2 linked regions of the Marinomonas mediterranea MMB-1 genome follow. The protein of the gene in region 1 interacts with the protein of each later gene in a pairwise test. Links are inferred from orthologs where the notes say so. Each region holds a gene or a part of one and is shown on either strand. Other genes may lie near its edges. The genes, in order: MARME_RS12710 and MARME_RS05525.

Region 1 (4,743 bases):
CAAGGCGCCGATGACCGCAAGCGCATTGTAGACCTGATGCTTTCCGGGAGCAGGAATGGTAACCAAAGAGGACTGATCTCTAAAGTGCACGATACACGAAGACTCACTCGCCCCTAAATCCAAATCAGAAACATAAAGATCTGCACTGGCATCAGAAAGTGAAAAACTAAAGAACTCACGCTTTCCTGTTAACCCTTTCCAGTATTCAAAGAAGGGATCATCAAAGTTCAAGATCACTTTCGAATAAAGAGATGAGTATGTAATCAGATCGCCTTTTTCTTCCGCTATCGCTTTGGTAGAACCAAAGCCTTCTAAATGACTGCCACTCGCATTGGTTACTATCACAACATCAGCATGAATAGTCTTAGACAAAATAGAGATTTCACCAGGGAAACTTGTGCCCGCCTCAACAACAGCAAATTGATGGTTATTCTCTATTTGAATCAGCGTTTTTGGAACGCCAATGTGATTATTAAAGTTACTTTGTGTTTTCAGAACGCATCCAAAATCCTCTAATGACTGCGCCAACCAATCTTTTACACTCGTTTTTCCATTGCTGCCAGTTATCGAAAACACGCGACCTTGAAAGGCATCCCGCAAAAAACGCGCAATATCATGATAAGCAAGAAGCGTATTATGAACGACAATCCGAGGCTCTAACGACACACCCGAATCGACATCGACAAGAACACCTGAAGCACCTTGATCAATGGCCTTATCTACAAAGGAATGGCCGTTAAACTTCTCACCGCGCAAAGCAAGAAAAAGCTTATTAGAAAGATCATCCCTTGAGTCGGTAGACACATCAATAACACATGCATCCTCTCCGAAAAGAGTGCCGCCACAAATATCTGCAATCTGAGATAACTTAAGTTCTTTGAGCATATTTTTTTAGCGCATTGAGCGCCTCTTCTCTATCATCAAAATGAGATTTGACGCCGCCAATCTCTTGATAAGTCTCATGCCCTTTTCCTGCAACGAGCACTATTTCATTTATCGACGCCGTCGCAATAGCGAACTCTATAGCACTACGACGATCTTCATCCAGAATTACCCGCTGACGCTCACATTCAGCAACGCCACTCAATGCATCCTGCATAATTTCACTCGGAATCTCAGAGCGGGGATTATCCGTGGTCAACACAACTTTATCAGCCAGATCGAGAGCGGCTCGCATCATTTCAGGCCGTTTACCTTTGTCTCTGTCACCACCACAACCAAACACACAGGTAATTGGTCCTTTTGAATGAACAGCAAGCGCCTTTAAAGCAACACTCAAAGCATCAGGCGTGTGCGCATAATCCACCAAGACAACAGGGACATTCGCCCCTTCAGAAAGCGTCACTCTTTCCATCCGACCCGGCGCCCCTTTAAGACTCGTTAAGGACGAAATTAATGCCACTTTATCATCAAAAAGAGGCCATAATGAAGCCAGCGCAGCAACAGCGTTATCGACATTAAACTCACCCATTAAAGGTAACTCTACAGAATAATGACCAGACTTAGTCAGCAATAGAAATGAACACCCCAACGAATGATAAGTCACATCACGAATAACAAAGTCGTCCGATGGGCGCTCCCCATAATAAGACTTATCGCCTTTAGAATCTTCAGCCATAAAGTTGCAGTAATCAGACTTGCTGCAAAAAACAGCGTGCTTCAGAGTATCTAAACGGAACAGCTTGCGCTTAGCTGTGGCATAACTCTCCATCGTGCCATGATAGTCAAGATGGTCTTGCGTGAGATTTGTAAATACCGCTGTGTCTATTTCTATCCCAGCCACTCTATCTTGATCGAGCGCATGAGACGAGGCTTCAAAAGCAACCAAGTCAACTCCGTCTTGATTAAACTGAGCCAAGGTTTTAAGCATCGTCAATACATCTGGCGTCGTTTGCTTTGCACTTTCTAAGTTATTCAACTTACCAACACCAAAAGTGCCAATAATCGCACCACTTAAGCCCATAGCGTCCGCAAGCTGTGCAATATAATAAGAAACTGACGACTTGCCATTTGTTCCTGTTACACCAATTAAGTGTGATGGAAACGAGCCAATCGTTTTTTTCACGATAGACGAAAGCAGCGCATACACATCGTCCGAACCAATAATATTAAGATCCGTTGAATTTGATGCTATTAACCCCTTCGCTACATAAGTAGGAACTACGGCATAGCGGCAGCCTTTTTCGGCGACTAAGGACAAATAATCCCAACCGTTACTCGACACACCGGGCAAAGCGACAAAAAGTGTCTCAGAGGACACTTTTCTACTATCTGTTTTTACTTGGATAAACGGATAATTTACATCTACCCGCTCACCTGTATGGTCGATGTAGCGTTCAAATTGTTCAAGCCAAAACATCCTATCATCCCCCTTGAGCCAATCGATAAGGCACCTTAGGCTCCAATCGGACTTCACGAAGCCCTTCTGGCAAATCAGGCGTAATATTTAGGGTCGTCAAGGCTCCTTCCATAACCCGAGAAAACACAGGTGCAGCGACTTCGCCACCGTAGTATTTTCGCCCTTTAGGGTCATTGACTATCACCACCATCGCCAACCTAGGATCTGATGCTGGGGCTATACCAGCGAAGATGGCATTATATTGATCGTACTCATAACCCTTAGACCCAACCCTATGCACGGTTCCTGTTTTCCCTGCTACACGATAACCAGGAATACGAGCTCGTTTACCAGATCCTCGCTCAACAACCGATTCCAGCATTTTCACAACGGACTTCGCTACTCTTGGCGGCAACACCTGCCTACCATCTAAAGGCAACTCCTGTTTCAATAGTGTTACTGGCACTTTATAGCCATCATTGGCAAGTACCATATAGGCTTGAGCCAGCTGCAGCGCACTAACCGATAAACCGTAACCGTATGACAAGGTTGCAATTTCTGCGGGGTGCCACTTTGGCCTAGATGGCAAGACCCCTGTCGACTCTCCTGGGAAACCAATTCCAACGGGCGAACCGATACCCAATTCATAATCAAGATTCCACACCGTATCCTGTGGAAGCGACAAAGTAATTTTCGACGTTGCAACGTTACTGGACTTAACCAACACGGTCTCTAAATCAATTTTGCCATAATTCCCCAAATCACGAATCGTCTGCCGACCAAAGCGCAAATAGCCCGGGTGAGTATCAATAATCGACTCTGTCGTGTACTGCCCCGACCTTAACGCCGCTGAGATCGTAAAAGGCTTCATGGTTGAGCCTGGCTCGAACAGATCAATAACCGCACGATTACGCAGCTGATCGTACTCTATATTTGATCGATCATTTGGATTGTACGACGGCTGATTAACCATCGCTAAAATCTCACCCGTCTTTACATCTAAAATAACAGCTGACGCGGAAGCCGCGCGATTTTGAGTCACCGCTGCTTTTAATTCTCGATAAGCAAGATACTGAAGACGAAGATCAATGCTGAGCTCAATATTTTCCCCAGGGTGCTCGGAAACGTCCTGGCCTATACGCAATATTTCATTGCCTTTAAGATCTTTCAGATAGGACCTTTTACCTGGAGTACCTTGCAAACTAGACTGATAGGCAAGCTCGAGTCCCTCCTGCCCCGCATCGTCAATATTGGTAAAGCCAACGACATGAGAAGTCACTTCACCCGACGGGTAGAAACGCTTGTACTCTTTTCTTTTACTCACCCCAACCACGTTAGCTGCCATAATTTCATCCGCATCCTGAGGGGGGATTTGACGACGCAGATACATAAACGCTTTATTTCGATTCACCTCAAACTTCTCTTGCAACCAAGAGCGACCTAACCCTGTCACTTTAGCAAGTCGATCCATTTCAGTTTGAGGGGTTGTTTTCGCATTCGGGTCTTGCTCAAGCTCCCAAAGCTTTCGTGGGTTCGCGATGATAGTCCAAGTAGGTGTACTAACGGCCAAAGGCTCGCCGTTACGGTCAAGGATCATGCCACGAGTAGCAGGTATGGAGACTGTTCTAACAGCCCTAATTTCACCTTGATTCTGTAAAAAATCCTTTTTTACGACTGACAAATAAAACAACCTACCGCCCGCAACAGCAAAGAGAACCGCCGCGATCAGGTAAATAAAATATATTCGCCACTTATCGGGCCTAAAATGCCCGTTACTTTCATTCATGGTTTAACAATAATTAGCTCTTTTTGACTTGGGGCATGCATATTTAGTTCTTTTACTGCCGCCTGTTCTAGACGGCTTGGCTGGGTCAGCGCACTTTGCTCTAAAAGCAACTGCCCCCACACAACTTCTAAATTCACTTCTTCTTTCTTAAGGCTTTGTAAATAGGAGAAATCCTTTCGAAATTCATAAACCTGAACAATCAATGCAATGGCAAAGGCGACAACCAGCGTGACCGCTAGCACATACAACAATAGCCATCGCTCTTTAGTCACGAGTCCTCTCCAATACACGCAGCACTGCACTTCGTGAACGGACATTACTAGTCACTTCATCCTTCGACGGCTTGGTCGCTTTGCCAACTGTCTTAAACTTAATGTCTAGGTGCGCATTTTGGATCGGCAAATGCCTTGGCAGATCAGGACCTTTAGACATTTTTTTCATGAACCGCTTAACGATTCGATCTTCGAGCGAATGGAAGCTGATAACGACAAGTCGCCCGCCCACTTTCAGAGAATCCGCTGCAACCTCAAGCCCTTTTTCCAAATCCCCAAGTTCGTTATTGATGTATATTCGAATCCCTTGAAACGCTCTTGTAGCCGGGTTTTTACCCTTCTCCCAA
Region 2 (10,396 bases), 1.6 Mb from region 1 along the record:
GCCGCTTATAAGGCGTCGTGTCGTTCTTGATTCTTCTAAAACAAGTGCAGAATATAGTCTATTCATATTGATATAGGTTTTTGAAATTTGCCATATCCAAAATATCTTTTGCCGTACCGTCTAAGTTCTTAATAACTCCCTTTTTAGAACACTCATGCAGCTTACGATACAATAAAACCATCATCCCCAAAGCGGAAGAATCAACATAAAGCACATTTGAAAAGTCTAGTATTACAGTGGATCCAGATTGCACCCCATTTTCATATTCTGCGGTAAACCACTTATGGGTACTAAAATCAAACCTCTCTGGTATCCGTATCACAAAATCACTCATTTCTTCCTCCTAATTATTTTAAAATAAGTCGATTTCACCGCTCTCTATATTTTCTTGAGAAACAGGGTTGTACTGTTTACTCGTTTGCTCTTTGATCGCGGTAAGTCGTTCCTTCAACGAAGCCTCTAGCTCATCGACAGAAGTGAGTTCATGGAATCCTTTTAGGCTTTCAACAATAAAACCTAACGTTTCCACCACGTATTTCACGTTTTGAGAGTTAATGTCATCGAACTGAAGCCCTCTTGTTGCACCAAAAAATGCCTCTTCTAACTGACCCGATAAACCTCCTAGCCTCAATGAAACGTGAGCGTCTGATTCGGCCTTTTCAATAATATGATCCAACGCGGTGCGCATGCTCTTTTTGGCTTCCATTATGTAAGTAACGTCATGAGCTGCGAGCTTTTCCATTGATTTGGTTAAGTCCGATATTTGGCTTTGCATCTTATTTAGTCGAGATTGAATATCGATACTGAACCCTGCAGACCGATTCGATAACGTCCGAACCTCGTCCGCGACGACAGCAAAACCTCGCCCAGCTTCTCCCGCTCTGGCGGCCTCAATCGCGGCATTCAGTGCCAGTAAATTCGTTTGTTCTGCTATGTCGTCAATGTCTTTTAGCGCTTTTACGATTTCTGGCATTTGATTGTTGATTTGCGATGTTTTCGCTAGCAACTCCATGGAAGACGCGGACATCTCAACCGTTGAGTTTATGAATTTATCGAGTGTGGAGGACGTATGAGCAGCAAACTCTCTCATAACATCACTGTACATTTTGTCGCCCTCACTTCGATTGTCATCAATCAGTGATTGAATACAATCGGATTGCGTCGACATCAACTCATTAACCTCTTCGAAAGACTTCGAAAGCAACTGAACCGCACTCTCTTGCGTACTGAGTACTTTTTCCAGGTCATCGGAACAGAGTGTGAGTATGGGAAGGATTTCTTCGTGGACAACGCGGTCGCGACGCTCTTGCATATCGCTAGTTTCAGGCACATGATTATCACCCACATCAGAGTGAGATCCTCTTTCTGATGTGCTCGCAAGACCGTTCTCTGAGGCGTAACCAAACGTCGCACTGCTTCTACTCAACAGATAGAATGTCAGCAGGCCAGATACTGCAATCAATACAATGGCGTACCAACTGTAGCCAAAAAAGTTCAGAAACAATGCAAGCGCGCATCCACTAATAAATACGAAAGCATGTGGAAACATATAAACATCCTTTAGGTTCCATCTTAAGCGTTATGACATAGTAAGAGGTGCTAATAGCGTCGTTCCACCGGCTACAATATACCGAATTTACGACGCCCTCTTTACGCTCGTTCCTTACTAGCACGAGCCAATTTTCAGTCCTTTTGAATCCTACATAATGCCATTCGCAGAACTACTATCGAATACTTCGATGCGCGATTCATGGATCTATTCTAAACGTAGACCGAGATTGACAAAGGCTCAAACCAAATATGCGAATTTATTTAGATTTCGCTTATATATTGCTTATCCAGAGGCTTTTGGAGAAAAATAGAAAGGCTTGCATGGCGAAATTTTATGACGCTATGCGCTAAATTTATAAGCTTAAAGCAGAGAAATGTAGAAAAAGAGAAAAGTTACCAGAGACATCATTAACAACTTGAAACTTTGTTAACGATGCCTCCATCAGAAAAAGCACATTCAAAAAAAGTTATTGAAACAATCAATGATCAGCAGACAATACGTATCCGCTGAAAGCACTATAGCAAAGCGTTTATCATTTCCTGCGTGACCAGCACAATGCCGTCACTGCTGCGATAAAAGCGTTCCGCATCTAACGCGGCATCTTCGCCAATCACGATGCCTTCAGGTATTTTCGTATCGGTATCGACAATGACACGATCTAGACGACAATGACGGCCAATATCACAACCAGGCAAAATCACACTCTTTTTGACATGTGAATAAGAATTTACCCTGACATTATTAAACAAAATCGATTGCTCTACGGTCGAGCCTGACACAATACAACCCGCTGACACGACAGAGTTTAATGCCGTCCCAATGCGTTCTTCATAGTTGTAATTAAACTTAGCAGCAGGCCTCTGGTATTGAGCAGTTCGAATTGGCCAACCTTCATCATACAAGTCCAACTCAGGCACCAACTTTGTCAAATCCATATTCGATTCCCAATACGCTGCTAACGTACCCACGTCTCGCCAATAAGCTCGATCTGGGTAGTTTTCATTTGGAATAGAACTTCGACTAAAGTGATGCGCTTTAATTTTACTTGAACCAACAAAATACGGGATCAGGTCTTTACCAAAGTCATGGCTAGACGTTAGGCTCTCTGCATCAACCTGAAGATGGCTTTGTAAAAACTTCGCGTTAAATAAGTAGATCCCCATACTGGCAAGAGAAACATTAGGATTACCAGGCATAGTCGGAGGGTTAGACGGCTTTTCCTCAAACGCGATGATATTGTCGCTTTCATCAACGTGCATAATACCGAATTGATCTGCCTCATTTACTGGCACCTCAATACACGCAACAGAAACATCCGCCCCGCTTTCGATATGCTCTTTCAACATGATGCTATAATCTTGCTTATAAACATGATCACCAGCAAGAATCAAAACGTATTCACTTTTAGATTCATTGATCATCTTGAGGTTTTGGTACACCGCATCGGCGGTTCCCCGATACCAGTCACTTCCTGTTTGCTGTTGTGCCGGCCAAAGTTCAATGAACTCATTGAAGTCTGAACGCAGGAAATTCCAACCTCGTTGGACATGTTGATTTAAAGTATGTGAACGATATTGCGTGAGAACGGCAATTTTACGCATACCAGAGTTAATGCAGTTAGACAGAGGAAAATCGATAATCTTATATTTCCCCGCGATAGGCACTGCAGGTTTAGAACGATTATCAGTTAGTTGTTTAAGACGGGAACCGCGCCCTCCGGCCAAGATTAGCGAGAGGGTTTTCATTCGAGCAGTATTTAAATCCATATTTAACCCTTAAATGCGTTAGGCTAACTCTACTATCTTTCCTAATTAGGTATACTCTTATACTATCGCCGAATCAATAAGATACCTTTAAGAAGATGAAGATACTATTCGCAGCCTCTGAAATATACCCACTTATCAAAACTGGCGGACTTGCCGATGTAGCAGGCTCACTTCCTGTCGCGCTACGCAAACAGGGGCATGATGCCCGAATGATCATGCCCGCCTATAACAGCATACTTGATAAAGTTGCTCCTATTCATAATAGCACCAATCTTGGAAATCCGTTTGGCGTCGGCGATATAATTTTGTTGGAGTCCTGTATACAAGACTCTGATACGCCGATATATCTCGTTCAATGCCAAAGCATGTATGAAAGAGAGCACGGTCCTTATTTAGACGCAAACGGCAACGATTTTGAAGATAACCACTTGAGATTTGGTATCTTATCTTGGGTAAGCGCAATGCTCTCTCAATACGGCACTCTGATGGGATGGCAGCCCGACATACTGCACTTAAATGACTGGCAGACTGGGTTCGCGGCGGCTTATTTAGCAAGCTGGAAAACAGATCATATCCCTATCGTAACCACCGTTCACAATCTGCGCTACAACGGCAGTTTTAACATGAGCAAGTGGGCAACAATGCGTCTTTCATCTGACCTTTTGTCCCTTCACGGAATGGAGTTCTACGGAAATTTTTCTGGATTAAAGGCAGGACTTGTTTTTGCCGATGCCGTGACCACCGTCAGCCCAACGTACGCTGCTGAAATTTTAACGCCCGAATATGGCGATGGCCTAGATGGTACTCTTCGCTCTATGAAAGACCGGCTTCATGGTATTTTAAACGGTGTAGATTATGATCAATGGTCTCCTGCAAAAGATACCTATATAGCAAAGAATTACGGCATCAACTCAATCGAAGACAAGCTGGAGAACAAACTCGCACTATTAAGAGAATGTGGCCTTCCCGAAGACCCGAGTAAACCTATCTTTGGCATCGTATCAAGATTAACGGAGCAAAAAGGCTTAGATTTAGTGCTTGACGCTATTCCTTCGGTTTTAGATAGAGGCGGCGTATTAATTGTTTTGGGCTCTGGCGACAAAGCGTTAGAACAAGCCTATGTAGACCTTTCGGCTCAATACCCAAATCAAGTACATGTCCGCATAGGGTATGACGAAGCCTACTCTCATCGAGTACAAGCCGGAAGCGACGTCTTTTTAATTCCATCCCGATTCGAGCCGTGCGGCTTAACGCAACTGTACGCGTTGAAATATGGAACACTTCCGCTGGTAAGAAAAACAGGAGGGCTTGCGGATACGGTATTTGAAGAAGGCGATAGCGCAAATGGTTTTGTTTTTAACGATGCAACAGCGCAATCGCTACAGGCCTGTTTGGACAGATGTATGTCTGTTTTCTCCGATTTAAATCACTGGCGCAGACTTCAACACTCAGCCATGTCCTACGATTTCAGCTGGGAGCAAACCACAGACAAATGGGAAGCGCTTTACCATAGCTTATTGCGCTAAAAAACAGTTGAAATAGATCGAAAGACAATTGATCAAAAGAGCGTGTTTCCAATACAAAAAATGGCAATGGAAACACGCTCTTTTTATTTTTCGCTAGTCGCGACTTCCGCTTTATCTGCCCAATTAGCTAGGCCGCGAGCAAGTGCCTTGTCATTAAAACCTTCTCGCTTCATATTTCTAAGCGCTAGCGCTATTTTCTGACGTATTTCAAACGTATTACATTCAGACTTCTTAGAAATCGTTAGAAACAGTCCTTCACTACTGATTGCAGGCTGACGCGCGGTAATTCTGTCTTGAACCTTCATCATTGTCGCGTAGGCTTGCCCTGGGTTTTGCTCGTATAGCGCATAATCCACACGGCCCGCTTCCAACATTTTAATCGCCTGCGAAAGACTCGCGACGGACAAAATATTCAAATTTTCTCGAGCAAACGCATCGAAGCTTTGTCCGAAACTGTTATTAATAACCGTTACACCCCAGTGACCCACTAAATCTTCTTTCTTATTGTACTCAAATTTTTGATTCACATTTTGCCAAACAACACTCGTTGTATGCAGCATAGTCGGAGAAAAGTAGTCCATATATTCCGATCGTTCATTGGTATAAAACGCACCGGCCATTAAATCAACTCGCCCAGCTTTCACTTCAGACTGAGCTCGAGACCAAGGACCAACATGAACGACCTCAATATTAAGCTTGGTTCTGCGACCAATCTCTTCGAGGATAATGACATTCGCGCCCAATAATTTATTATTGTGCCCACTCTCACGCCACAAAAAAGGGGGATACTCGGAATTACCCGTTGCAGTAAGGGATGTACAACTGACCGTTTCTTCAGAATCAGTTGAACTGGCTGTCGCAAGTGATGTAAAAGAAGCGCAAATTACGCTCAGAAAAAAAGCTAACAATCTCATATTTAATATTTTTTGGCCTTGGTTACAAAAGGAGCTCCACATTTTTTAGTTGTCCTCCTGACGACCTCGACGACACAATTTGTTTCATGTCTTAGGCTATGAACCAAAAGTTCGCAATCCATTACAGACTATTTCACAAATAAAAACAACACCTTAAGTAAAATAAGGTAGGATTTAAAACATCCAGATACAAGCTCTCTTCTCATCTGGTTGCGTACCAGTAATAAATGCCAAGGTTATTTTGTTATCGCAACGGTCTGCCGCGATTTCAAATTCATCCTCCAAAACAGTCGCACGCGACGCTCCTTTTGGTAACTGATCGGACAAGGAGTTTTGAGAATAACGCTTAGCGAAGTCAATCCACACCTTTTGAGCGCCTGAACTCCCTGTTATCGACATTGGCAAGTTTTTATCCAGCCCTAACCAAATCGTTGATACTGTATCTTCGGTTATAGAAACATACCAACTGTCTCGTTGATTGTTGGTTGTGCCCGTTTTTGCTGCAAACCTCAAACTAGGAAATACGTTTTGAGCCGCCTTAGCTGTTCCCAATTTGGGTACCAATACCATCCCTTCACGAGCAACGGCTAGGGCGCTGGCTGTAAAAGGCACACTGCCCTTTCGATTAAAACGCTTGTGTACCTGACCATCTTGACCTAACACAGCAAGAACAATGCCTAGTTCACTGCTTTCCCCAAGTGAGGCGATAGGCTGATACAAGCGCGCAACCTCAAACGGCGACAGTTCTATTGCTCCCAATGCAACAGAAGGCACCATTCTAAACGGTCGCTTAACGCCTAAATCTTTTAATACCTGCTCCACTCTCGAAAAACCAATTTTGGTTACTAAATCAATCGTAGCAAGGTTATACGATTTAGCCAGTGCCATATAAAGAGGCACTTCACCGTGCTCTTTACGGTCATAGTTTTCAGGACGCCATACATTGCCGCCCAAATTAATGGATTGCCGCTTGTCTTCCACTCTACTCCACCAAGTAAAACGCCCGCTCGCTAATGCACTCAAATAAATTGGGGGTTTCACTAAAGAGCCGATTGGCCGAACAGCACCAAGCGCTCTGTTAAACCCGGTATACACGCGTTGAGTGGATCCGACAATCGCTTTTACGTAGCCTGTCTCGCGATCCGTAACGACCATCGCGCCTTGGAGTTGCTTCAATGCGTTATCTCTCTTAGAAATACGTTTCGCACTCTCCCGCAATGCGCTCGTCGCCGCTCGTTGTGCACGTACATCAATGCCGGTGTAAATTTTTAAATTCTCGGTCGCTAATACTGAACGGTCAAAATCACGTTCAAGCTGCATTTGAACAACATCCAGATAGTCGCCAAACATAGAACGTTGTTTATTGGTTTGACTCAAGCGAATCGGTTCTCTCTTCAGTATTCGCGCGTCTGCAACCTCAAGCTTTTGCTGCTCAACCAACAAATTAATAACAACGTTACGCCGCTCTTTCGCCCTCTCTGTGTTGCGCTTAGGGTTATAAAGAGAGGGGCCTTTTACCATACCAACCAGTAAAGCATATTCACTGATGTTAAGTTCTTTTAACGGGCGCCCGAAAAAATAGCGACTGGCTGCTGCGAAGCCTCGTAACTCTCTACTCCCAAGTTGAGCAAGGTATACCTCGTTCATATAAGCGGTGAGGATTTCTTGCTTACTATAATGGTACTCCAACAAAAGACTCATGAAGACTTCGGTAATTTTACGGGTGTACGTACGTTCCGATGTGAGGAACATATTCTTAACCAATTGCTGAGTTAAAGTAGAACCACCTTGAACCCGACTTCCATGACTTACGTTCACCCACGCCGCACGAGCGATCCCCATCAAACTGATTCCATGATGGCTAAAGAAGTTTCTATCTTCCGTCGCAGTTAATATTTCAATGAGAGTAGATGGAATCTGCTCATAGGTTAAAATCTCTCGCTGTTCAGAACTACCACCATAGAGATAGCCGATCACTTGAGGTTCTAAATAGGCCGTTTTAACAGGAGCTCCTGTCAAACTCTGTATTTTCAGCACGCCATTCGGGAAAGAAAAAATAAGACGCTGGCCTTTATGCTGACCATCGGCATTCGTGTAGGGGCGCAAGTTAGCGCTGACTTTAGTTCGGCTTCTTGCTGCCCAACCGACTTCTTGGCTGTTCTTGCCAAACCGATAGCCGGCATCATTTAGCAAGTCTTCTAGCTCTTTTTTGGTCCATCGAGAGCCAGATTTCAAGACCACCGGCGCGCTGTAAACCTCAGAAGGCACTTGCCATTTTTGCCCTTCAAATCGATTCGTTACTTCCTGATCTAAAACCCAAAGCCACCCCATAAAAGGTAGCAAGGCAATACAACCTAAAAGCAATAGCCACTTAAACCAAAAAGCAAACGCTCGCTTCAACCATGATGGCTTAGTCGGCTTTTTCTTTCTTGCAGGTGGGCGCTTTCGTGTCGTTTTACGAGGCTTAGCGGAGCGGCTATTTGAACGTGCAGGGGTATTTCGTTTTGTCATGGCAACGCAGTATAGAGATGCAACGAAATTGAATCAATCCAAGCAGACACAAGCGTCATTTGATTGCTATCGCATATGAGAGGCACATGAGTGACACAAGAGTCAGGCAAGCCCCAATACACACCAATAAGCGCGAGTTAAAAGTAAAAACTAATTTTTTTGAAAATAAGGAAAGTTTCAGCAGTTAATCAACAATATGACTTAATGCAGTCATCGACCTAACCGCCGTTATGGGCCGGTAATTTATTGATCTAGGTTAATAAATTAATTCCCAGAAGGCGTACTTTGACAACACTTACTACGTTGCATCAAAGGAGCACATCATGAATTTAACGAAAACGGTAGCACTTGCTTCTCTATTAACCAGCGCCACATTAGCCTCTACAGGTGTACTGGCTCACGAGGCTGGATCTTGGCTCGTTCGAGGCGGTTTAGGCACGGTCATCCCTCAAGAAAGCAGCGACGATGTGGCTGGCAGCGGCGAGCTTGAAATCGATGACAATACGCAAATTGCCGCTACGTTGTCTTATATGTTTACTGACAATATTGGCTTTGAAGTACTCGCAGCCACCCCATTTACGCATGAAGTAAAAACAAACGGGCTGGGAAAAATAGCCGAAGTTTCTCACCTTCCACCGTCCTTCATGGCGCAATACTATTTTGGACAAGCCGATAGCGAAATCCGCCCGTACCTCGGAGCAGGCTTAAACTACACCGTCTTCTTCGACGAAAAAAGCTACGGAAAAATAAAAGGCAGTGACGTAGAGTTAGATGATTCGTTTGGACTGGCAGCACAAGCGGGTATTGACGTGAGTATCAATGACAAATGGTTTGCCAACGCGTCTATTTGGTACATTGACATAGATACCACGGTAAAAGTAAAAGGCGTTGGAAACTTCGATACTGAAATCGACCCTATTGTTGCCATGATTTCAGCGGGTTATACGTTTTAAGATCCTACTTATTTAGAAAAAAACCTCTTTAATAAAGAAAAACAGCTCGCAAGTGACCTACACTTGCGAGCTGTTTGTTATTACTTGCTTAGAGATCGAAGCGATCAAGGTTCATCACTTTCACCCACGCTTTCACAAAATCGTGCACGAATCGCTCGTTTCCTTCGTTAGTCGCATACACTTCCGCTAACGCTCGCAATTGTGAGTTTGAACCGAACACTAGATCGGCGCGAGTGCCTGTCCAGCGTATTTTTCCTGTACTTCGATCACGACCTTCAAATATCTCGGCCTCTTTTGACGTTGGAATCCACGTTGTGCTCATATCGACAAGATTTACAAAGAAATCATTAGACAACACACCCGGTTGATTCGTTAAAACACCATGCTTGGAACCGTCTGCATTGGTATCCAGTACTCGCAATCCGCCTACCAAGACCGTCATTTCAGGCGCTGAAAGAGTCAACAGTTGCGCTTTATCGATCAATAAGGCTTCTGTCGCCACAGAGTAACTCTGCTTCAGGTAATTTCTAAAGCCGTCTGCAACAGGTTCTAACACGTTGAATGATTCAACGTCTGTCTGCGTCTGCGTTGCATCCATCCGACCTGGCGTGAAAGGTACCGTCAATGTGGTTCCAGCGGCTTTTGCAGCATTTTCTATCGCCACGCTACCGGCAAGCACAATCACATCCGCTAAAGAAACGGCTTTACCTCCTGATTGGGCCGCGTTGAATTGCTCTTGAATGCTTTCTAACGCATTAAGTACCTTGCTCAATTGTTTGGGTTGATTAACATCCCAGTCTTTCTGTGGTGCCAAGCGAATACGAGCACCATTTGCCCCACCACGTAGGTCAGAACCTCTAAACGTAGACGCGGATGCCCAAGCCACTGACACACATTCGGCTATCGTCAAACCTGAATCGACAATCTGCGCTTTCAACGTCTCGATGTCTTGATCGTTCACAAGCTCATGGTTAACCGATGGAATAGGATCTTGCCAAATCAATTCCTCTGTCGGAGCGTCTTTACCCAAATAGCGCACACTTGGCCCCATATCACGGTGGGTCAATTTGAACCATGCTCGTGCGAAGGCGTCTGCAAATTCCTCTGGATTTTTGTGGAATCGACGGGAGATAGCAGCGTAGGATGGATCCATTCTCATGGCCATATCCGCCGT

What was found.
Region 2: the proteins of MARME_RS12710 (region 1) and MARME_RS05525 interact in binary tests that used the Escherichia coli proteins (3 or more experiments, as listed by UniProt). The link is inferred for Marinomonas mediterranea MMB-1 from one-to-one orthologs.

Annotation. Positions count from the first base shown.
Region 1 is NC_015276.1:2,792,002-2,796,744, forward strand. What follows is about bases 1,745-4,743. They hold MARME_RS12710 (peptidoglycan D,D-transpeptidase FtsI family protein), read right to left. Parts: upstream 4,125-4,743; coding sequence 2,364-4,124; downstream 1,745-2,363. Other genes in these bases: MARME_RS12705 (UDP-N-acetylmuramoyl-L-alanyl-D-glutamate--2,6-diaminopimelate ligase), read right to left, coding at 1,745-2,359; ftsL (cell division protein FtsL), read right to left, coding at 4,121-4,396; rsmH (16S rRNA (cytosine(1402)-N(4))-methyltransferase RsmH), read right to left, coding at 4,389-4,743. In the rest of the region: MARME_RS12700 (UDP-N-acetylmuramoyl-tripeptide--D-alanyl-D-alanine ligase), read right to left, coding at 1-885; more of MARME_RS12705, read right to left, coding at 869-1,744. UniProt on the Escherichia coli protein: Essential cell division protein that catalyzes cross-linking of the peptidoglycan cell wall at the division septum. Required for localization of FtsN.
Region 2 is NC_015276.1:1,221,592-1,231,987, reverse strand. What follows is about bases 5,602-8,666. They hold MARME_RS05525 (transglycosylase domain-containing protein), read right to left. Parts: upstream 8,270-8,666; coding sequence 5,933-8,269; downstream 5,602-5,932. Other genes in these bases: MARME_RS05520 (OmpW family outer membrane protein), read left to right, coding at 8,593-8,666; MARME_RS05530 (substrate-binding periplasmic protein), read right to left, coding at 5,602-5,758. Also shown: MARME_RS05555 (SpoIIE family protein phosphatase), read right to left, coding at 1-66; MARME_RS05550 (STAS domain-containing protein), read right to left, coding at 59-334; MARME_RS05545 (methyl-accepting chemotaxis protein), read right to left, coding at 353-1,549; glgC (glucose-1-phosphate adenylyltransferase), read right to left, coding at 2,068-3,318; glycogen synthase GlgA, read left to right, coding at 3,414-4,844; more of MARME_RS05530, read right to left, coding at 4,928-5,601; more of MARME_RS05520, read left to right, coding at 8,667-9,222; katG (catalase/peroxidase HPI), read right to left, coding at 9,311-10,396. UniProt on the Escherichia coli protein: Cell wall formation. Synthesis of cross-linked peptidoglycan from the lipid intermediates.